3 regions of the Serpentinicella sp. ANB-PHB4 genome follow, and region 3 is predicted to be linked to each of the others. Evidence: riboswitches for the same ligand, from Rfam matches in the RefSeq annotation. Region 3 holds a riboswitch; each other region holds the start of a gene.
The links. Region 3 has a riboswitch for S-adenosylmethionine ahead of RH915_RS06995 (homocysteine synthase). Riboswitches for the same ligand answer to the same signal wherever they lie in the genome.
Positions count from the first base shown of each region.

Region 1: it holds a riboswitch for S-adenosylmethionine, as region 3 does, so the genes downstream of both, RH915_RS11240 (vitamin B12 dependent-methionine synthase activation domain-containing protein) here and RH915_RS06995 (homocysteine synthase) in region 3, are expected to answer to the same signal.
Region 2: it holds a riboswitch for S-adenosylmethionine, as region 3 does, so the genes downstream of both, metK (methionine adenosyltransferase) here and RH915_RS06995 (homocysteine synthase) in region 3, are expected to answer to the same signal.

Region 1 is NZ_JAVKGO010000024.1:1,690-8,227, forward strand. Features, by position in the region: gene RH915_RS11235 (homocysteine S-methyltransferase family protein) at 1-1,691, opposite strand, end outside; gene RH915_RS11240 (vitamin B12 dependent-methionine synthase activation domain-containing protein) at 1,715-2,404, opposite strand; SAM riboswitch class I at 2,497-2,600, opposite strand; gene RH915_RS11245 (L,D-transpeptidase family protein) at 2,681-3,523, opposite strand; gene RH915_RS11250 (FMN-binding protein) at 3,620-4,342, opposite strand; gene RH915_RS11255 (FAD:protein FMN transferase) at 4,751-5,797, shown strand; gene RH915_RS11260 (HAD family hydrolase) at 5,900-6,538, opposite strand, start outside.
Region 2 is NZ_JAVKGO010000013.1:192-6,729, reverse strand. Features, by position in the region: gene RH915_RS09690 (TIGR03826 family flagellar region protein) at 1-401, opposite strand, end outside; gene RH915_RS09685 (ComF family protein) at 477-1,181, opposite strand; gene recD2 (SF1B family DNA helicase RecD2) at 1,442-3,673, opposite strand; gene metK (methionine adenosyltransferase) at 3,894-5,081, opposite strand; SAM riboswitch class I at 5,216-5,321, opposite strand; gene RH915_RS09670 (COG2426 family protein) at 5,419-5,886, opposite strand.
Region 3 is NZ_JAVKGO010000006.1:141,190-147,727, forward strand. Features, by position in the region: gene mltG (endolytic transglycosylase MltG) at 100-1,134, shown strand; gene RH915_RS06980 (metal-sensing transcriptional repressor) at 1,228-1,512, opposite strand; gene RH915_RS06985 (RrF2 family transcriptional regulator) at 1,670-2,104, shown strand; gene cysK (cysteine synthase A) at 2,164-3,096, shown strand; SAM riboswitch class I at 3,179-3,287, shown strand; gene RH915_RS06995 (homocysteine synthase) at 3,411-4,703, shown strand; gene RH915_RS07000 (alpha/beta fold hydrolase) at 5,216-6,034, shown strand; gene RH915_RS07005 (thiamine pyrophosphate-dependent enzyme) at 6,102-6,538, opposite strand, start outside.

The DNA of each region.
Region 1 (6,538 bases), on a different contig from region 3:
CCTGTTAGTACATCCGAGCTTTTAATAACTGTCCACATGCTTTCTATATATGGATTCAAAATTGGTATATCTAGCCCCGCCTCTAATGCCATGGATAAAAACGTACTATTTAATACATTTCGATTAGGTAATCCATGGGATATATTACTAATTCCTAACACAGTCTTTACGCCAAGTTTTTCTTTAACTAATCGTATGGTTTTAATACTCTCTAATGCATGATCTTGTTGTGCACCTGCCGTTAGGACAAGGGTATCTATAAATATATCTTTAGGATTAAGACCATACTCTACTGCTGTATTTACGATTTTCTCGGCTATAACAAAACGTTCCTCTGCTTTTTTCGGTATTCCTTTATGGTCCAGCGTCAATCCTAAAACTGCAGCTCCATATTTTTTTGCTAATTGTAAAACTTTATGTAAATGTTTTTCATCCCCATTTGTAGAGTTAATTAAAGCTTTTCCACTATAAGCTTTTAGCCCTTCTTCCATTGCTTCAAAATTTACCGTATCTATACTCACCGGCGCTTGTATACTTCTTTGAATTTCATAAATAGCATCTTTCATCACTTGACGCTCTTCAGTCAGATTCACGCCGACATTTACATCAATAATATCTGCATTTGCTTCAACCTGCTTTACTGCTTCTTTGGAGAGGACACTTAATTTATTTTCTTTTATGGCTTCTGCTAAATATTTTTTTGCTGTGGGATTAATACATTCTCCAATTACTTTAGTAGGGAGATCTTCGTTTAGTATTAATGTTTTTGTCATGCTCGCTAATTTAGTAAATGGAATTTCTGCTTTAGGTTCTGGTTGTAGCTTATTGGTCATTTTTCTAATCGCTTTTATATGCTCCGGGGTCGTACCGCAACAGCCGCCAATTATATTAACACCTGCTTTTACTAATGCTTCTACATAACTAGCCATAGCATCTGCAGTTAAATTGAATTGGGTTTGCCCATTCACTAACACCGGTAATCCGGCGTTTGGTTGAACAATTATATTTTTATCAGTAACCTTTCTCATACGTTTTACAATATCTATCATTAAATCTGGGCCAAAACCACAGTTTATACCCAGTACATCTACCCCTATTGCCTCTAAAATAGTAGCAATACTTTCTGGATCGGAACCTGTTAACGTCCTTTGTTTTTCATCAAAAGTTAGAGTGCATATTATAGGAACATCACCGGCATCTTTTGCTGCAATCACAGCTGCTCTTGCTTCTTGTATGTCTGTCATTGTCTCTATAACTAGTAAATCTACACCGGCATCAATTAATAATTTTGCCTGCTCAAAAAAAACATCATAAGCCTCATCAAAGAGTAGATCTCCTAAGGGATATAATAATTTTCCTGTTGGTCCTATATCCCCTGCTACTAATACATTTTCTTTCTCCTCTTGCTTTGCAAGACGAACAGCTTCTTGATTTATTTCTGTAATTTCACCTTCTAAGTTGTATGCTTTTAACTTTATTCTATTGGCCCCAAAAGTATTTGTTTGAATAATATGCGCGCCTGAATCGATGTATGCGCTATGGATGTCTTTTATTATTTCTTTTTGATTTAAATTATATATTTCTGGACATTCCCCCGACACTAAACCTTTTTTTTGAAGCATTGTTCCCATTGCTCCATCAAAAACCAAAACTTTTTTTGACAATAAATCAGTCAACATTTTTTTATTCATTTACTCAAACCTCTTTCCCTTAATTATTTGTAGTTTGCACCTTCACGATAAGAACAATGTTCTAAGTTACAGTAGCTACATTTGTCTTTTCTATTTGTATTGTTCTTTTTTGTCCACCCAACTAAAGCTGTAACAGATTTTCTAGGTATTAAAATACTACTATCTGTAATCCTTAGATCTATTTCCTTTGTATTTAACAGATCTAAAATACTATTTTGATTTGTAATTGTAAAATCCCCATATCCTGGACTAAATCTCCTTGTTAATCTATATCCATTCTGTAAAGCTTCTTGTTCTACAATTTGATTTAATTTGTTTATTGATTCTTCTGCCGCTTCTGAACCAATTGCATCCATAATCAGCCCTCGAGTATATTCTCCTTTTTCATTTAGTTTATCTATGTGATTATCAAGTTGCTGTCCAATAGTAACGGCTATAAAGGTAGTATACCTACTTCCATCTAATAACTGCTCTATATCAGCGGACTTAATTTGGTAATCTACATCAGCTAAATAAATTTTTTCTTTATTTATTTGCTTAATTTCAAATGTCTGATATATCCCTACTGGATTAATTAAACGTTTGGCTTCATCAATACAGTCTTCAATTAATTGGCTCATCTTTTCTGTTAGTTCAGTCTTGCCCTTTTGGTACCCCAAATGCCTTAGTATTTTTTCTTTTTCTAAATGTTGGATATCTATATTATGTATCACGGTTCATCATCACCTCAATTAATTAATATTATCTCTTTTTCAAAATAAAAAAACTACTTTTCTAATGAGAAAAGTAGTTTTGATCTAACCCTTACTCATCTATCAGAACTTAGTTCTGCAGGAATTAGCACCTTGCATATATATTGCAGGTTGCCGGGTTTCATCGGGCCAGTCCCTCCACCACTCTGGATAAGAATATTTATTTTTTAAAATTTCAGAATTATTTATTCAAGTTTAATCTATTCCTCGAAGTATGTCAAGTACTATAGTTAAACTTTATGGTTCTCTATTATCTGTATACTGGTCCCTTGCAAGTATAAGTTCCTGATAGGTATCTACACTTACTACCCCATCGGCAAAAATATTGAAATCTCTCTGAAAGTTTCGAACTGCTTCTTGGGTTTGTGCATCATACACACCATCTATCTCTCCATCATAGTATCCTAAGAGGGTAAGAATTGTCTTTACTTCGAAAACATCTGGTCCCGGTTCTATATCAACATCCAGTATTCGTCCAGTAAATACATCCCCTGTAATTTTTACCGGTGTTCCCAAAGGAACAATGTCGTAAAGTTCATTTACATCTTCGTTAAACATTCGCACACAACCTCTACTTGCCTCGGTACCAATTGATTCTGGTTCGTCTGTACCATGTATTCCATAGCCTCCCCAAGGCACATTTATCCGCATCCATCTTGTTCCAAATGGTCCACCGGGATTCCTTGTTTTCTGTATTATTTGCCAATCTCCTACAGGTGTTGGTGTTGATGGTGTCCCTACGGCAACACGATAGGCATTGAGTATCTCTGTAAACCTTTTTAGCGTAAGTGTTGTTCTTTCTAAATCGATCTCAATAGTATACCCTTCTTCTGGAATAGGATACTCTCTTTCAGGACTTAGTCCTATAGCATTCCAAGTATCTGGTCCTACAATGCCATCAGGCGGTAACCCATAATCAGTTTGAAAGGCTCTCACAGCTTCAAATATTTCTTCATCATATATCATATCTATGGGTCCATCGTAAAAACCTAACTCTGTTAACCGTTCTTGTACATGCATTACATCAGGACCTTGCATATATGGTGATAAAAGCCTTAAATATCTACTCGTTAGCTTCATAACTCACCCCTCCTTGATATATGATACGTTATTCCCTTTAAATGTTTACAAAAAAAATCTTACCCCTTGTGGGATAAGATTTTTATAATAAACATATTATTTAGCTGCTTTTTCAAGGGCTCTTTCTACTGCTTGTTGCCATTTGTTACTTGAACTTGTTGCACCAGTGTATTCATCCACATCTGCACTGTTTGCTTCAACAAATCTACCTGGCATTTCTTCTAAAGCTTCATGCCATTGCTCAAATGTATAGTCTTCGTCTTTTAATACTTCTTCTTCGTCATCCATTCTTGTCTCTTTTAACTCAACATCTACGATGTTATCATTTTCGATTGTTACCCTTGCAATCCCACGACTACCTCTTTCATCTACATCCGAAACTCCGTGGAATACACCTTCGAAGTAAGTTGCATCACTAGTATCTACAAGGGCCATTTCTAATGCTCTTTCTACTGATTGTTTCCAGTAGTTACTTGAGCTTGTTGCTCCTGTAAATACATCTACGTCAGCGCTGTTTGCTTCAACAAATCTACCTGGCATTTCTTCTTTTGCATCATGGAACGCATCATATCCGTAATCTGAATCTTTTTCTTCACCGAAATCATTAAATTCAGCTACTTGCACATCTACGATCGCATCATCTTCAATTGTTACTGTTGCCATACCATAACCTCTTGCTCCTGCATCAGAGTAAGCAGTGTATGTACCATCTTGATACGTATTTGTTGCGTCTCCACCAGTTGCTGGTGTATCTGAAGAACATCCTACGATAACAAAAATCATTGCTACAGCTAATAAAATCGTTAATAGTTTTTTCATTTCTATTCCTCCTTGTTTTTGATTGTTAAATATTCGTCAAAGTTCGCCAATAATCGACAATACATGACTAAAATGATTATAAACGATATTTTGATATTAATCAATTGCATTTTAAATTGTTGTAATTAATGAAATTTTCAGAATGCTAAAATTTTGTAATAGATATAAGACTTTTTAAAAGCGCCTAGGTCGCTTTAGTTAAAAAACTTTCAGTTCGTCTACTGCTTCAACACTTTCTGTTCTTCTGCAAGGGCCCATATAGTCGGAAAGTGCTCTGTTTATTATAACTTTTCCAGTATATTAATACCCCCATTACTTATAATTAAACAAATTTTGCTAAATACTATGTTTGTTTACTTTCATAATTAATATTGCTATAATATTATCCAGAAAAGGAGCTGTTATAATATGTTTAAAATAAAAACTAAAATAGTTTTTTTAATTATTGCTACACTTTTTGTCGTTGTAGGCTGTAGTAGTGAACAAGGACAAGAATCAGAGCTAGTATTAGTACAAGAAGTTGACTTCGTTCTTGGGACGATGGGTCAAATACAGGTTTTTGCTGAATCTAAAGAAATAGGAAATGAAGCGATTCGTAAAGCTTACGACCGTATAAAAGATATTGAAAATACAATGAGCACTTCTATAGAAGGAAGTGATGTTTACCAAGTAAATTTATCTGCTGGTCAGTCTTATGTTGATGTTTCCCAAGACACACTATTTGTTATAAACAAAGGTTTAGAATACTTCGATCTTACAGATGGCACTTTTAACATAGGGCTTGGAAAACTTATTAATTTATGGGGGATCGGAAAAGAAAATGAACGAGTACCTTCTCAAGATGAAATACAAAAAGCTAAAGCGCATATTGATATTCAAAATATAAGTATTGATAATGGATCTGTTAAACTTGAAGATCCGGAAATGGCTATGGACTTAGGCGGAATCGCAAAAGGATATGCTGTAGATGAAGCGATAAATGTTTTAAAAGATGAAGGAATAAATAGCGGTCTTGTAAATCTTGGAGGAGATATATACGCTTTAGGTAATAAAGCCGATGGCGACCCTTGGAACGTAGGAATCCAAAACCCTGATAGTTCTAGTGGTTCAGTTGTCATGTCTATTGCCTTAGCTGACAAATCGATTGTTTCTTCAGGTGATTATGAACGTTACTTTGTTGAAAATAATGTGAAGTATCATCATATTTTAGACCCTGAAACTGGTTATCCAACTGATAATGAAGTTAGAAGTGTAACGATTATATCCGACGCTTCCATAGATGCTGATATCCTTTCAACAGCGGTATTTATTATGGGATTAGAACGAGGACTGGAATTGTTAGAATCTCTAGAAGGTGTTGATGGTGTAGTGTTAACAAAAGAGAAAGAAATCTACACAACATCTAACGTTGAAGGGTTAAATATAATTGATAACACTTATACATTGATTAATTAAACAATATACCCTTAATCAGTAGACAAATTGTAACCGATAATGTTGTTGTAAATACAAAAAAATAATAGGGCGTTTCACATTGAAACGTCCTATTATTAAGCTTTATAAAATTTCTACTTCCGCATTCATTTTATATATTGTATCTTTTCTTTCGATAATCACTGTGGTTTTCTTTTTTAGTTCATCATCTTTTTTAATATTTGTAATTAACTCTCTTGCAGGATTGATAGCAGTTGGGAAACCAACCAACTTCAACATTGAAAAGTCACCGTTTGTATCCCCATATGCATAACTTTTATTTAAATCGATATTGTACTTCTCTACAAAATCAAGAATTGCATTTTGTTTGCTTTCAGAGTCCCACATTTGAACAATTTCTCCTGTAAATAAATTGTCATCATCTACTAGATAATTTGTTCCTCTAAAATCTTCAACTTCGTACTTTTTTGCCATTTTAGCAACTAAAAAGTCTGGGCTTCCAGATATAAATATAACCTTATGCCCTTGTTCCCTATGCCACTTAATCCGATCTCTAGTAAATCGATAAACACGGTCTCCCTTTACTTCTATAACTTGATCAGAGACAAACTCGATATGGTGTTTACTTTTTCCCTTCATTGCTTCTAAATATATCTCTGCAACGTCTAATAAGTAATCCTCATAGTTTCCCATACGTTTATCCCAGTCATGAAAAGTCTTTTTTGCTATGTTGTGCCACACTACCGGATCAATTATTTCATC
Region 2 (6,538 bases), on a different contig from region 3:
CTCATATCTGCAACGTGCATTTTTGTATTTGTTTTTTTTGATTCCTCTTTCTTCGATTCGGTTTTTGGTTTAATAGCAGCCCCAAACTCTCTTCTCATTTCTCCTGCGCATTTATCACAGTATCTGCCGGACTTAATGCCAGTGCCACAACGTTCACAATCAAGTAAATAATTGCTGTCTTCTCTAATTTCAATTCGGGCTTCTCTTAAATATTTTAATATTTGCTTTTCCGGAACTTCTGTCTCTTCAGAAACTTCTGATATCGATGCTCCAGGATTATCGTATAAATAATCCTTTACTTTTTTATAATCATCTTCGTAGGTGCTAGCACATCTGGAACAGACTGTAGAACCCTTATAGGAAAATACTCTACCACATTTAGAACAATTTCTTAAATCCATAATCGATCCCTCCTATTTATTTTAAATATATCTGATCTTCAGATTAGTAACTCATTTTATATGTTCTTTAATAGTTTATGATGTCCCCTTCATTCTTGCCTTTGCAAAAGTGCCAACGGTTATACGTCTTGCACCACCATTATATAGTGTTTGACTACAGGCGTCCGCCGTTGCACCTGTGGTGTAAACATCATCTACTAATAATATATGTTTATTTTTCAATGCTATCTTATTATTTGCTTCAAAAACATCCCGGACATTTTCTATCCGTTTTGTTTTTGTAAGTTTGTTCATATCTTCTGTGTTTTTTGATCTAATTAATGCATTTTTAATATATTCTTTATCTAATAATCTACTTAAATGTTTTGCAAGTATATGTGCTTGATTATATCCTCTATATTTTTCCTTGCTCCCATGTAATGGAACGGCTACGACGCTATCAAAGTCTATTTCCTCTTGGCTAATTCGATCTGCCATAAGATTTGCCATCAGTTTACCTAAATAAACTTTATCGTAATATTTAAAATCCTTTACAGCTTTTTTAATCGGTCCTTTGTATTCTGCTACAGAGATAATACGATCATAGTAAGTCATGCCATAAGGGTATTGAACCCCCTGAACAAATTTAATTTTTTCATAACAAAAGGTACAAATATTATTTTTTGAATCTTTGGTTATATCCTCACCGCATGTCATGCAGTGTATATTAGGATAGATAAAATCGAGAAAGGCTTCTCCATAGGCTTTTAGTTCTTTTATCCACGCTTTTTTTGTATCCATATTTAAATATTCTACAATTTTCGGGATTTTCCTTCTTTATTGTAAATAATTCATTGGTGTAGTATTGCGGCGAATGAATTCGCCTCTACAAATTGCTATTATACATGCCAAATAGTAAACCTTCGAATGAATTCGAAGCTACGAGATTATAACAAACCCAAGATTCTTCACTTCGTTCAGAATGACAAACTTTTTTAGTTTTAGTTTTATTTTTATTATATAGATATCCACTTATGTTGCATTTTACGCTTTTAATTTCCTTAGGGATTTTCTGTATGAAACTCATAGAATTTTTTAAGTCTTGTTCCTAATCCAGAATAACGCTCTGTAATTTTATTATTATCAATCATTGTTTTTAAATATTTTTCGTTTCCTACCAATACTACTAAGGATTTTGCCCGGGTAATTGCTGTGTATAGTAAGTTTCTAGTAAGTAGCATGGGAGGTCCCCAAGTAACTGGCATCACCACAACTGGAAATTCTGACCCCTGACTTTTATGAATTGTAACACAATAGGCTAATTCTAACTCGTCTAGTCTGACAAAATCGTACTCCACTAACCGACCATCTTCGAATAGTACACTGAGTATCTGTTCCTGGCTATCAATTTCATGCACATAACCTATATCTCCGTTAAATACACCTTCTCCTTTTTCTTCCTCTACATCCTCGTCAATATTTCGCCATTTCAAAGTATAATTGTTTTTAATCTGCATGACCTTATCCCCAACCCTAAAGGTTTTCTCTTTTAAAACCCTTTCTTCTTTATAATGGGCTGGCGTATTAATATGTTGTTGCAGCTGCTTGTTTAAATTAATGGTTCCAAGCTCCCCTTTCTTCATAGGGGAAAGAACTTGGATATCCTTCATCGTATCAAACCCATAGTGCTTTGGAAGTCTCTTAATGACTAGTTCTATAATTGTACCTAAAATATCCCTTGGGTTTCCCTTTGACATAAAGTAAAAATCTTTGTCTTTTTTATTTAAAACAGGCCGTTCCCCTTTATTAATCCTATGGGCATTCACAATGATCATACTTTCTTGGGCCTGTCTAAAAATCTCATTTAGTTTTACAACTTTTATAATATTACTGCTAATAATGTCTTTCAGCACATTCCCTGCTCCTACTGAAGGAAGTTGATCTACGTCCCCTACAAGAATAAGTCTCGTTCCTAACCCGACTGCTTTTATTAAACTGTTCATTAGAATAATATCTACCATGGATACTTCATCAATGATAACAACATCTGCTTCTAAAGGTTGTTCTTCATTTCTTAAAAATCCAAATTCCTGATCCTCATCTGAAAATCCTAACTCCAAAAGTCGATGAATGGTCTTTGATTCTTTTCCTGTGGCCTCTGTCATTCTTTTTGCTGCTCTTCCTGTGGGCGCACCAAGTATAACCTTTTTGTCGAGTGCTTCAAAAACCTTGATTAAAGTATTTACAGTTGTGGTCTTCCCAGTTCCCGGTCCTCCTGTAATAACAAGTAGTCCTTTGTCCATGGCCTGTTTAATTGCTTCTTTTTGATTTTCAGCTAAATGAATTTCTTCTTTTTCTTCAATGCTTAAGAGTGTTGCCTCTACGTCAATATCCACTTTTTCAAATTGTACTTGAGAAAGTTCTATCACTTTTTTACACACATTTGTTTCAGCATAATAATAAGGCATACTATAAATGTTAATATCATCGGCCATGCGCTCTAATTGTATTTTTTGATCTAGGGCTAAGTGCTGTATACCTTCACTGATCCCTTCTTCATCTATATTTAATAGTTTTGCTGTTTTTTCTATTAACATTTCCCCTGGAATATAGGTGTGTCCTTCTAAGTGAAAGCTGTTAATTGTATATTGGACCCCTGCGGAAACTCGATATTTTGAATTAAAAGGGATCCCTAGGGTTCTAGCAATCTGATCTGATGTGTGAAACCCAATTCCGTGTATATCCTCTGCTAATCGATAGGGATTTTCTTGAATGACATCAATCGTTTGACTTCCATACTTTTTATACACTTTTACACCAAAGCTAGTTGGTATATTGTATTTATTTAAAAATAATATAATTTCCCGAAGCTCATGCTGTTCTTGAAAAGCAACTTTAATACTCTCTGCCTTGGACTGTCCTATTCCTGATACTTCTCGAAGTCTATCTGGATTTTTTTCCATTATTTCTAATGTTTTTGTACCAAAGTAGTCAATAATTCTTTCCGCCATTTTTTCACCGATTCCAGGGATCACCCCAGAGGATAAATAATTTAAGATTTCTTTTTCCGTTGAGGGCATGATGGTTCTAAACTGAGTTATCTCCAGTTGTTGTCCGTATACAGGGTGTATTTTCCAGTTTCCTTGCACTTGTATTTTATCCCCAGCCTTTAGGGTTGGTAAATATCCGACAACGGTTACTTCTTCCTCTTCGGATAAAAGTATTGCCACGGTATATCCATTGGCCTCGTTTGAGAATATAATTTCTACTAATTGCCCCTGTAATTCAACCACGTTATTGCCTCCTAAAGCTTATGTTGTTTTTATTATAACATAAAGGCGGTGGGGTACGATAAGAGTAGTTGGAAAGTTGGAAAGTGGAAAGGGGAAAGGGAAGTGAATGACAGATCATTGTGGTTACCTTCGAATGAATTCGAAGGTACAAGTCAAATTAAAATAATAAACAAAAAACAAAAAAGAAAATCATCCTGTTGAATGATTTTCTTTTTTTTGTTTATTGAAAAGCTTCTTGTTTTAATATTTCAGCTTTGTCTGTTTGCTCCCATGGAAGTGATATATCTGTTCTTCCAAAGTGTCCGTAGGCAGCTGTTTGTCTGTATATTGGTCTTCTTAAATCTAGGTTTTTAATAATGGCTGCTGGTCTTAAATCGAAATGTTTTTGAACTAATTCAGCAATTTTATCATCACTTACTTTTCCTGTTCCAAAAGTTTCAACTAGTACAGAAACTGGTCTGGCAACGCCAATGGCATATGCTAATCCAATTTCACATTTCTCTGCAAGTCCTGCTGCTACAATGTTTTTCGCTACATATCTAGCTGCATAAGCTGCTGATCTGTCTACTTTTGTTGGATCTTTTCCAGAAAAAGCACCGCCACCATGTCTTGCGTAGCCACCGTAGGTATCAACAATAATTTTTCTTCCAGTTAAACCTGCATCTCCTTGTGGCCCACCGATTACAAATCGACCTGTTGGATTTATGTAGTATTTCGTCTCATCATCAAGTAATTCTACAGGTACTACTTCGTTTACTACATGCTGTATCATATCTTGTTCAATGGTTTTTTGCTCTATTTCAGGGCTATGTTGGGTAGATATAACAATGGTATCTACTCTTTTAGGTTTGTTATCTTCGTACTCAACGGTTACTTGGGTTTTTCCATCAGGACGTAAGTAAGGTAATGTGCCATTTTTTCTAACATCTGCTAAACGTTTAGATAGTTTATGAGATAAAGAAATTGGTAATGGCATTAACTCTGGTGTTTCATTACATGCAAATCCAAACATTAACCCTTGATCTCCCGCTCCAGTAGCTTCTAGATCTGCATCTTTTTCTCCTTCACGACTTTCCAAAGCCTCATCAACGCCCATTGCAATGTCTGGGGATTGCTCATCAATCGAAGTTAAAACTGCGCATGTATTTGCATCAAAGCCATACTTGGCTCTTGTATAGCCTATTTCTTCTATTGTTTTTCTAACAACTTTCGGTATATCTACATAACAGTTTGTTGTTATTTCTCCTGAAAGTAGTACTAAGCCTGTTGTTACTGTTGTTTCACAAGCTACCCTTGCCTTAGGGTCTTGCTCAAAAATGGCATCTAATACCGCGTCTGATATTTGATCACAAATTTTATCTGGATGTCCTTCCGTAACCGACTCAGATGTAAATAGTCTTTTTATCATTCGTGTCCCTCCTATATTTTTCTTATTTTATTACTATACCCTTTAAAATACCTTGTATTCCAAATCTTTTGGGAGCTTTTTAACAAAACAAAAAACCTCTCCTTGAAGAAGAGGTTCCTATTATCGATTACCTCTCCTCATCTTCCAGAATTTTAATTCTGGGGGAATTGGCACCATACTTAAAAGCATTATGGTTGCCGGGTTTCATCGGGCCCATCCCTCCACCTCTCTTGATAAGGAATCAAGATCTCTATTCAATTGCGTATTAATACTATCACTTCCATTGTTTTATTGTCAAGTAAAAAATATTATTAATTAGCATACCTTTTTAAGCGCTCTACAAATGCACAGCAACATAGCTCAGTATAAACATAATGGTCCCAGCTATAGAAGTTCCTAATGCAATAGAGGGTAGTGCATGCTTAAATGGAATATTAAATAAAACTGCGGCTAGACATCCACTCCACACCCCAGTACTTGGCAAGGGGACAGCAACAAATAAAACTAGGCCTATCACGCTATATTTCCTTATTTTATCTCCTTTCCTCCTAGTTCTTTGGATCATTCGATTTACTAATTTATTAATCCATGGTAAATTTTTTATACGGATAACAATAGGTTTTATAAATATTAGTAAAAAAGGCACTGGTGCCAAACTCCCTAATATGCCAAGTACAGTAGCATGCAAGGGATGTAACCCCAATGAAACGCCTATAGGTATGGCTCCTCTCAATTCCATTAAGGGCATTGCTGCAATTAAAAGTACCATTACCTCTCGGGTTATATAATCAAAAAGTCTATCCATGTGCTCCCCTCCTAATCTATCTATATTAAGGGGAGGAGCAAAAAATAATTAGAATGGGTTGGAAAGTTGGTTAGTTGGTTAGTAGAAAGTTGGTAAGTCGGAAAGGGGAAAGTTGGAAAGGAAAGGCATAACTTTCAGTTGGTCAGTTGGTTAGTAGTTAGTTGGTTAGGAAGAGCGAAAGGCAAAGGCAAATTTCTTAAACCCGAGATCCTTCGCTTTGCTCAGGATGACAGCGTTGCAGTTGGTCAGTAGATAGTTGGTCAAGAAAATCAAAAGCTAAATGATTATGCTCATCTTCGAATAAATTCGGAGCTACTGTATCTTAACAAAATGATCTACGGGAAACCTTCGAATGAATTCGAAGCTACCTTTAATCTAGATCCTTCGTTACATTAATCAGGATGACTATGAAGTTGGTAAGTTGGTTAGTAGAAAGTTGGTTAGTTGGTTAGGGGAAAGTCAAAAACCTGATACTTCACTGCGTTCAGTATGACGGTGGATAGTTGCCCTGGTTTAAACAATAGTTGAGCAATTGTTAAACCATAGTTGAACCATTGTTAGACTATTGTAGTTAGTTGGTTAGTAGTTAGTTGGTTAGGAAAGGCAAAACTTTCAGTTGGTCAGTGGAAAGTTGGAAAGGAAAGGCAAAAGC
Region 3 (6,538 bases):
AACTTTACACTATTTATTTACAAAAATATATTTGATAATGCTTTTTTATAGATAAAATGATAAAATATACTATAATATATGTCTAAAGGGAGGGTTTATATGCATCATTTAACCCAAGCACAAAAAAACTTATTACTAATCTCATTGATTATTATTGGATTAGCTTTTATGGCTATGATTTTTATGCCGTCTTATTTATCTTCTACTGCTAATACGAATTATGTCGAGTTTACTATTGAGTCCGGTTCATCTTTGGATTCCGTAGCAGAAGGACTATACGAAAAAGATATTATAAAAAGTCGTTTGTGGTTTAAATATAAAGCTAAATCAGATAATATTGATAAAAAAATAAGACCTGGGACATATCAAATTGAACCCGATATGTCTTTTGATGCGCTTTTCAATATGTTTCAACGGGGATCAAATTCATATGTTGTATTTACAGCACCTGAAGGCATTACCCTTTATCAAATAGGAGCTAGAATTGAAAACCTAGATTTAGGGACACAAGAGGAATTTATCAGTGCCACAGAACGCTATTTTAACAAAAACAGTTTTGATTTTAATACAGATGACCTATTTTTTAATTTAGAAGGCTATCTTTATCCTGATACTTATCATTTTTCAGAATATCAAAGTATAGATGATATTGTGTTTCAAATGGCAAAAACAATGGAAGATGTGTTTACACAAGCGTATCTGGATAGGGCAGAAGAGTTAGGCTTATCTATTCATGAAGTGTTAACCATTGCTTCTCTAGTAGAGAAGGAAACTTTTTATGATGCGGAACGGGAAAAAATAAGTGGGGTTATATATAATCGATTAGAGCAAGGAATGCGTCTCCAAATTGATGCTTCTGTTATTTATGGATATGGCGAAGGGATAAAACATATTAACAGAGTGTTATACGCACATTTAGATCAAGATACACCCTTTAATACCTATCGTAGAGATGGTATTCCACCTGGTCCAATAGGGTCACCTAGTGAAGAATCTATACGTGCTGCTCTTTATCCTGAAGATCATGATTACTTATTTTACGTACTAGGTGAAGGCGGCCATGTGTTTAGTAAGACTTTTGCAGAACACCAAGAAAATGTTCGTGCTTATCGTAATATGGTAAATAATAACTAGAGGCCTATGGCCTCTAGTTATTATTTTTTATATGTAATTAGCGCTTTTTGTATTTGAAGCCGTGATACAACTCCAAACTTAAAATCTAATCTTTTACCTCATTAGCTTCTTTACCATTTTAAATAATGACTCAATCTCTTCATCATTTCCAGCCTTTAGTTGATCTGTTATACAATTTTTTAAATGACTTTCCATTAAAATAAGTTCTACGGCGCCAAGTGCAGACCGAGATGCTTCTATTTGGTTAATCACATCGTCACAATAAGTTCCCTTTTCAATCATACTTTTTATACCTCTTATTTGTCCTTCGATTCTATTTAAACGGTCTAAAATAGATTTTTGTGCTTTTAAAGATTCTTCCGTTGGTATTTTTTCCATGTTCTATTCACTCCTTATTCACCTTATTTTACTATACCCTGTCTAGGTACTCAATATGTATTTTTATATTTTTTTCCAATTTGAATTGACAAATAGGTTTTTAACCCTTATTATATTATTAATCATATAAGATTAGTAGGTTAATAGGAGGGATATATTGAAAATATCTACAAAAGGAAAATATGGATTAATTGCAATGATTGATTTAGCGATAAACTATAAAGGTAGTTACATACCTTTAAATGTTATTGCAGAAAGACAAAATCTATCTACTAACTATCTTGAACAGCTCTTTTCGCCTCTTAAAAAATCTGGATTAGTTAAAAGTGTAAAAGGTCCTCAAGGTGGGTATATTTTAGGTGATGACCCATCCAAGATTACAATCGGCGCTATTCTAAAAGTACTAGAAGGGAATTTATCCGTTATTAATACACAGCCTACAGATAATCTTGTAGAGCAGTGTCTAAAAATACACTTATGGGATAAAATTGATGAAAAAGTTCAAACTTTTATTTACGATCAAACCCTTGAAGAATTAACCAATGAATATATAAAGATGAACAGTAACTCTGGATATATGTTCTATATATAATTAATAAATCGCATAATTAGTTATGTGATTTCTCAATTTAAAATAAAGGGAGTGTTTTTATGAAAATCAAGAAAAATATTACTGAATTAATTGGGAATACACCCATGTTAGAGTTGGGTAATTATTCAAAATCATATAGTATTAATAGCGCTATAATTGGAAAACTTGAATACTTTAACCCTGGTGGAAGTGTTAAAGATAGGATTGGATATGCAATGATTAAAGATGCAGAAGATAAAGGCCTAATTACAAAAGGTACTATTATAGTTGAACCTACTAGTGGTAATACTGGTATTGCTTTGGCTTATGTTGCAGCTGCAAAGGGTTATAAATTAATTCTAACAATGCCTGATACGATGAGTTTAGAACGTAGAAGTCTCTTAAAGGCTTTAGGTGCTGAGCTTGTATTAACTCCAGGCTCTTTAGGCATGAAAGGTGCTATAGATAAAGCCCAAGAAATTGTGAATAATACCACTAATGCTTATATGCCTCAACAATTTGAAAATTCAGCTAATCCAGATATTCATAGAAAAACCACTGCTGAAGAGATTTGGCGAGATACAGAAGGGAAAGTTGATATTTTTATAGCTGGTGTTGGTACAGGAGGTACTGTTACTGGCGTAGGTGAAATTTTAAAAGAGAAAAATTCTGACATAAAAGTAATAGCAGTAGAACCTACAGATTCACCAGTTCTATCTGGGGGCAAAGCTGGTCCTCATAAGATTCAAGGTATTGGTGCAGGCTTTACTCCTAGTATATTAAATAGAGATATTATAGACGAAATATACCAAGTAAGTAATGAACAAGCTTTTGAAACATCAAGAAAAATTGCTGAAACAGAGGGGCTTTTAGTTGGTATTTCATCTGGTGCTGCAGCTTATACCGCTACACAAATTGCAACGCGACCAGAAAATAAGGGAAAGAATATTGTTGTTATTTTGCCTGATACAGGGGAAAGATATTTGTCAACAACCCTTTTTCAACCGGAATAAAGCAAACTGGTAAATTTCAAATTAAGTTTTTTTATTGACATGTTAAAAAATATAGAGTACTATTATAAAAAATTAATAATTTTTCTCATCAAGAGAGGTGTAGGGACTGGCCCGATGAAACCTCGGCAACCTTCATATACGTTATGAAAGGTGCCAACTCCAGCAATATTAAAGATATTGAAAGATGAGAGAGGCCTTTTATAGACGATTATATTTGTATAAATATAAGTTTTTTAATAACCTCTTTCATCATCCTCAAATGATGAAAGAGGTTATTTTGTTTTTAAATTCTAAATTTAAAGGAGCGATTATTTATGAGTAAGAAGCGTTTAAAATTTGACACACTACAGCTACATGCAGGACAACAAGCAGATCCTACTACGGGTTCTAGAGCAGTTCCAATTTATCAAACTACCTCTTATGTTTTTAACAATACTGACCATGCAGCTAATCTATTTTCATTAAAAGAGCCCGGGAACATATACACTAGAATTATGAACCCAACAACAGATGTTCTTGAACAAAGAATTGCGGCTCTAGAAGGAGGGGTTGGGGCATTAGCTGTTGCATCAGGACAAGCAGCCATTACCTATTCTATTTTAAATATTGCTAATACTGGAGACGAAATTATTTCTGCTAGTACCCTTTATGGAGGGACTTATAATCTATTTTCAACAACGTTACCTAAGTTAGGTATTAATACAGTATTTGTAGATCCAGATAACCCAGAAAACTTTAGAAAAGCTATTAAAGGTAATACAAAAGCTATCTATCTTGAAATAATAGGTAATCCAAGTATTAATTTAGTAGACATTGAAGCTGTTGCAAACATTGCTCATGAGAATGGTATTCCTTTAATAGTTGATAACACTTTTGGTACTCCTTATTTGATTCGACCAATTGATTTTGGTGCTGATATTGTCGTTCACTCTGCAACAAAATTTATTGGAGGTCATGGTACATCAATTGGTGGATTAATAATTGACTCAGGGAATTTTGATTGGGCAGACAGTGGTAAATTTCCTGGATTTACTGAACCAGATCATAGTTATAACGGTATTAGATATGCTCAATATTTAGGAGAATTAGCATTTATCATAAAAGCAAGGGTTCAGCTTTTAAGAGATACTGGATCCTCACTTAGTCCATTCAATGCTTTTTTACTTCTACAAGGACTTGAGACTTTATCCCTCAGAGTAGCTCGTCATGTGGAGAATTCAAAAAAAATAGCTAATTTTTTACAAAATCATCCCTTAGTTTCTTGGGTTAACTACCCTAGCACAAAAGATAATAAATATTATGAATTAGCAAAAAAATATTTTCCAAAGGGTGCTGGTTCTATCTTTACTTTTGGTGTTAAGGGTGGAATAGATGGGGCTAAAACATTTATAGATAACCTAGAAATTTTTTCATTATTAGCTAATGTTGCTGATGCTAAATCTCTAGTTATTCATCCAGCGAGTACTACACATGCACAGTTAAGCGAAGAGAAACAAAAGTTAGCAGGAGTTACACAAGATATGATTCGATTATCTGTAGGTTTAGAAGATGTAAAGGATTTAATTACAGACTTAGATCAAGCATTAAATAGCACAAAGTTAACCTAACATAAAAAAAGTTACTAATACCACTTTCCATAGGAAACTCTATAATTCATTCGTTATCGTATACTTATTTTTATCAAGTTGCTAGTAGGCATTTCTATAGGTGTGAACGTTGTTATATTTACAATCCTAATGGAATATGCCTATTTAAGGTGTTGTGGAATTGTATACTTCTATGGGTATAGTACAGTGTATACAACAGTTTTTAGTTTAATAATATTAGTACAAGGAGTTCAAACTAATAGGTAACCAAATATCATCAAAATAAAGAAAATTCTTTATACTAAAATCTAAATATAGTAACTAATTGTAACATGTATCAAATTGTATCTTTGTTAATATCATACTTATATTTAAACAATTCTAATGATTAATATCTAGTTTTACAAGTCACATAATGTTACTTAATTTATGTGACTTTTTAAAATTAATATTTATACAGCATATTTGGCATATATTATCTATTGGCACTTATTTTGCAAAGTAATATAATAACATCAAAGGAGGCGATTAAAATGCCCTATTTTACAGTAAATGACATCAATCTATATTACGAAATAAAAGGCAATCCTGATGCTGAAGAAACGATTATTTTATTTAATGGCATCATGTCTGGTATTGGTACTTGGACTCCAATTTTAGACGCTCTTGAAAAATTAAACTGCAAAATAATTCTTCATGACTTTAAAGGCCAACTTCTTTCTGATAAGCCTGAAGGTCCCTATACTTTAGCAGAACATGCTTCTGAGGCAAAGGCGCTATTAGATTTCTTAAACATAAAAGAATTTCATGCAGTTAGTACATCCTATGGTGGTGCTGTAGCTATGCGGTTTGCTACAGATTATCCTGAAAGTGTAAAAACGATTACGATTATCAATTCACTTAGTGAAGCTGATGAGATTATTAAACTACATATTAAATCATGGCGTTCTTTAGCCCTTACAAAAAACGCCCATGACTTTTTCTGGAGTTGTGCACCTGCTGTTTATAGTAATACTTTCCTTGAAAAATATAAAAAGGGTATTGAACAAAAAATAAAAGAAATGGAAAATATTCCTGATGACTTTTATTTTGGCCAACTTCAGTTATATAAAACATTTAATAATGGTGTTGGATTAACTCCCCAATTAAGTAATATAAAGTGTCCAGCTTTAGTCGTATGTGGAGAAAATGACGTAATTACTTCCTTAAAGTTTTCAAAAATTATCGCCAACAACTTACCACAATCAGAATTTGTTGTTATTCCAGACTGTGGACATGCTGCTATTTTAGAAAAGGCAGATACGATAACAACATTATTATTTGGATTTTTAACAAAACATTTTGTTAAATAAAAGTATTTCTATCAAGAAAAGCGCGTATAAAAATTAAAATACGCGCTTTCTTTCATCTTATTATTTTTTACAGTAAAGGATGTTCGCTTAAAGCTTTCAGTCTCATCCAACGACGATCTACTTCATGTTGTATACTTTCCATTCGCTTTTTATTATTCTCTTCTAATAAATGTTTTGTTATTCCCATGCGCTTAAACCAACTTGCCACAGGAATCTTATTTTTTGATTTTTCAGGATCATAATTCAGTGTGGTTATACCATGGTATATTTCAAATAAAGGGAAGTAACAAGAATCAACAGCAGTCCCAATCACACTTCTTTGTTCTTCAGGGGGACTTTTCCAATTTAACGGACAAGCTGAAATTGCTTTTACATAAGCTAATCCTTCCTTCTTTGATACATATTGTGCTTTTGCAATTTTTTTAATAAAATCAACAGGATGAGACTCTGCTACAGTAGCTATATAAGGTATATGGGTACCTGCCATAATCATAGGTGTATCTT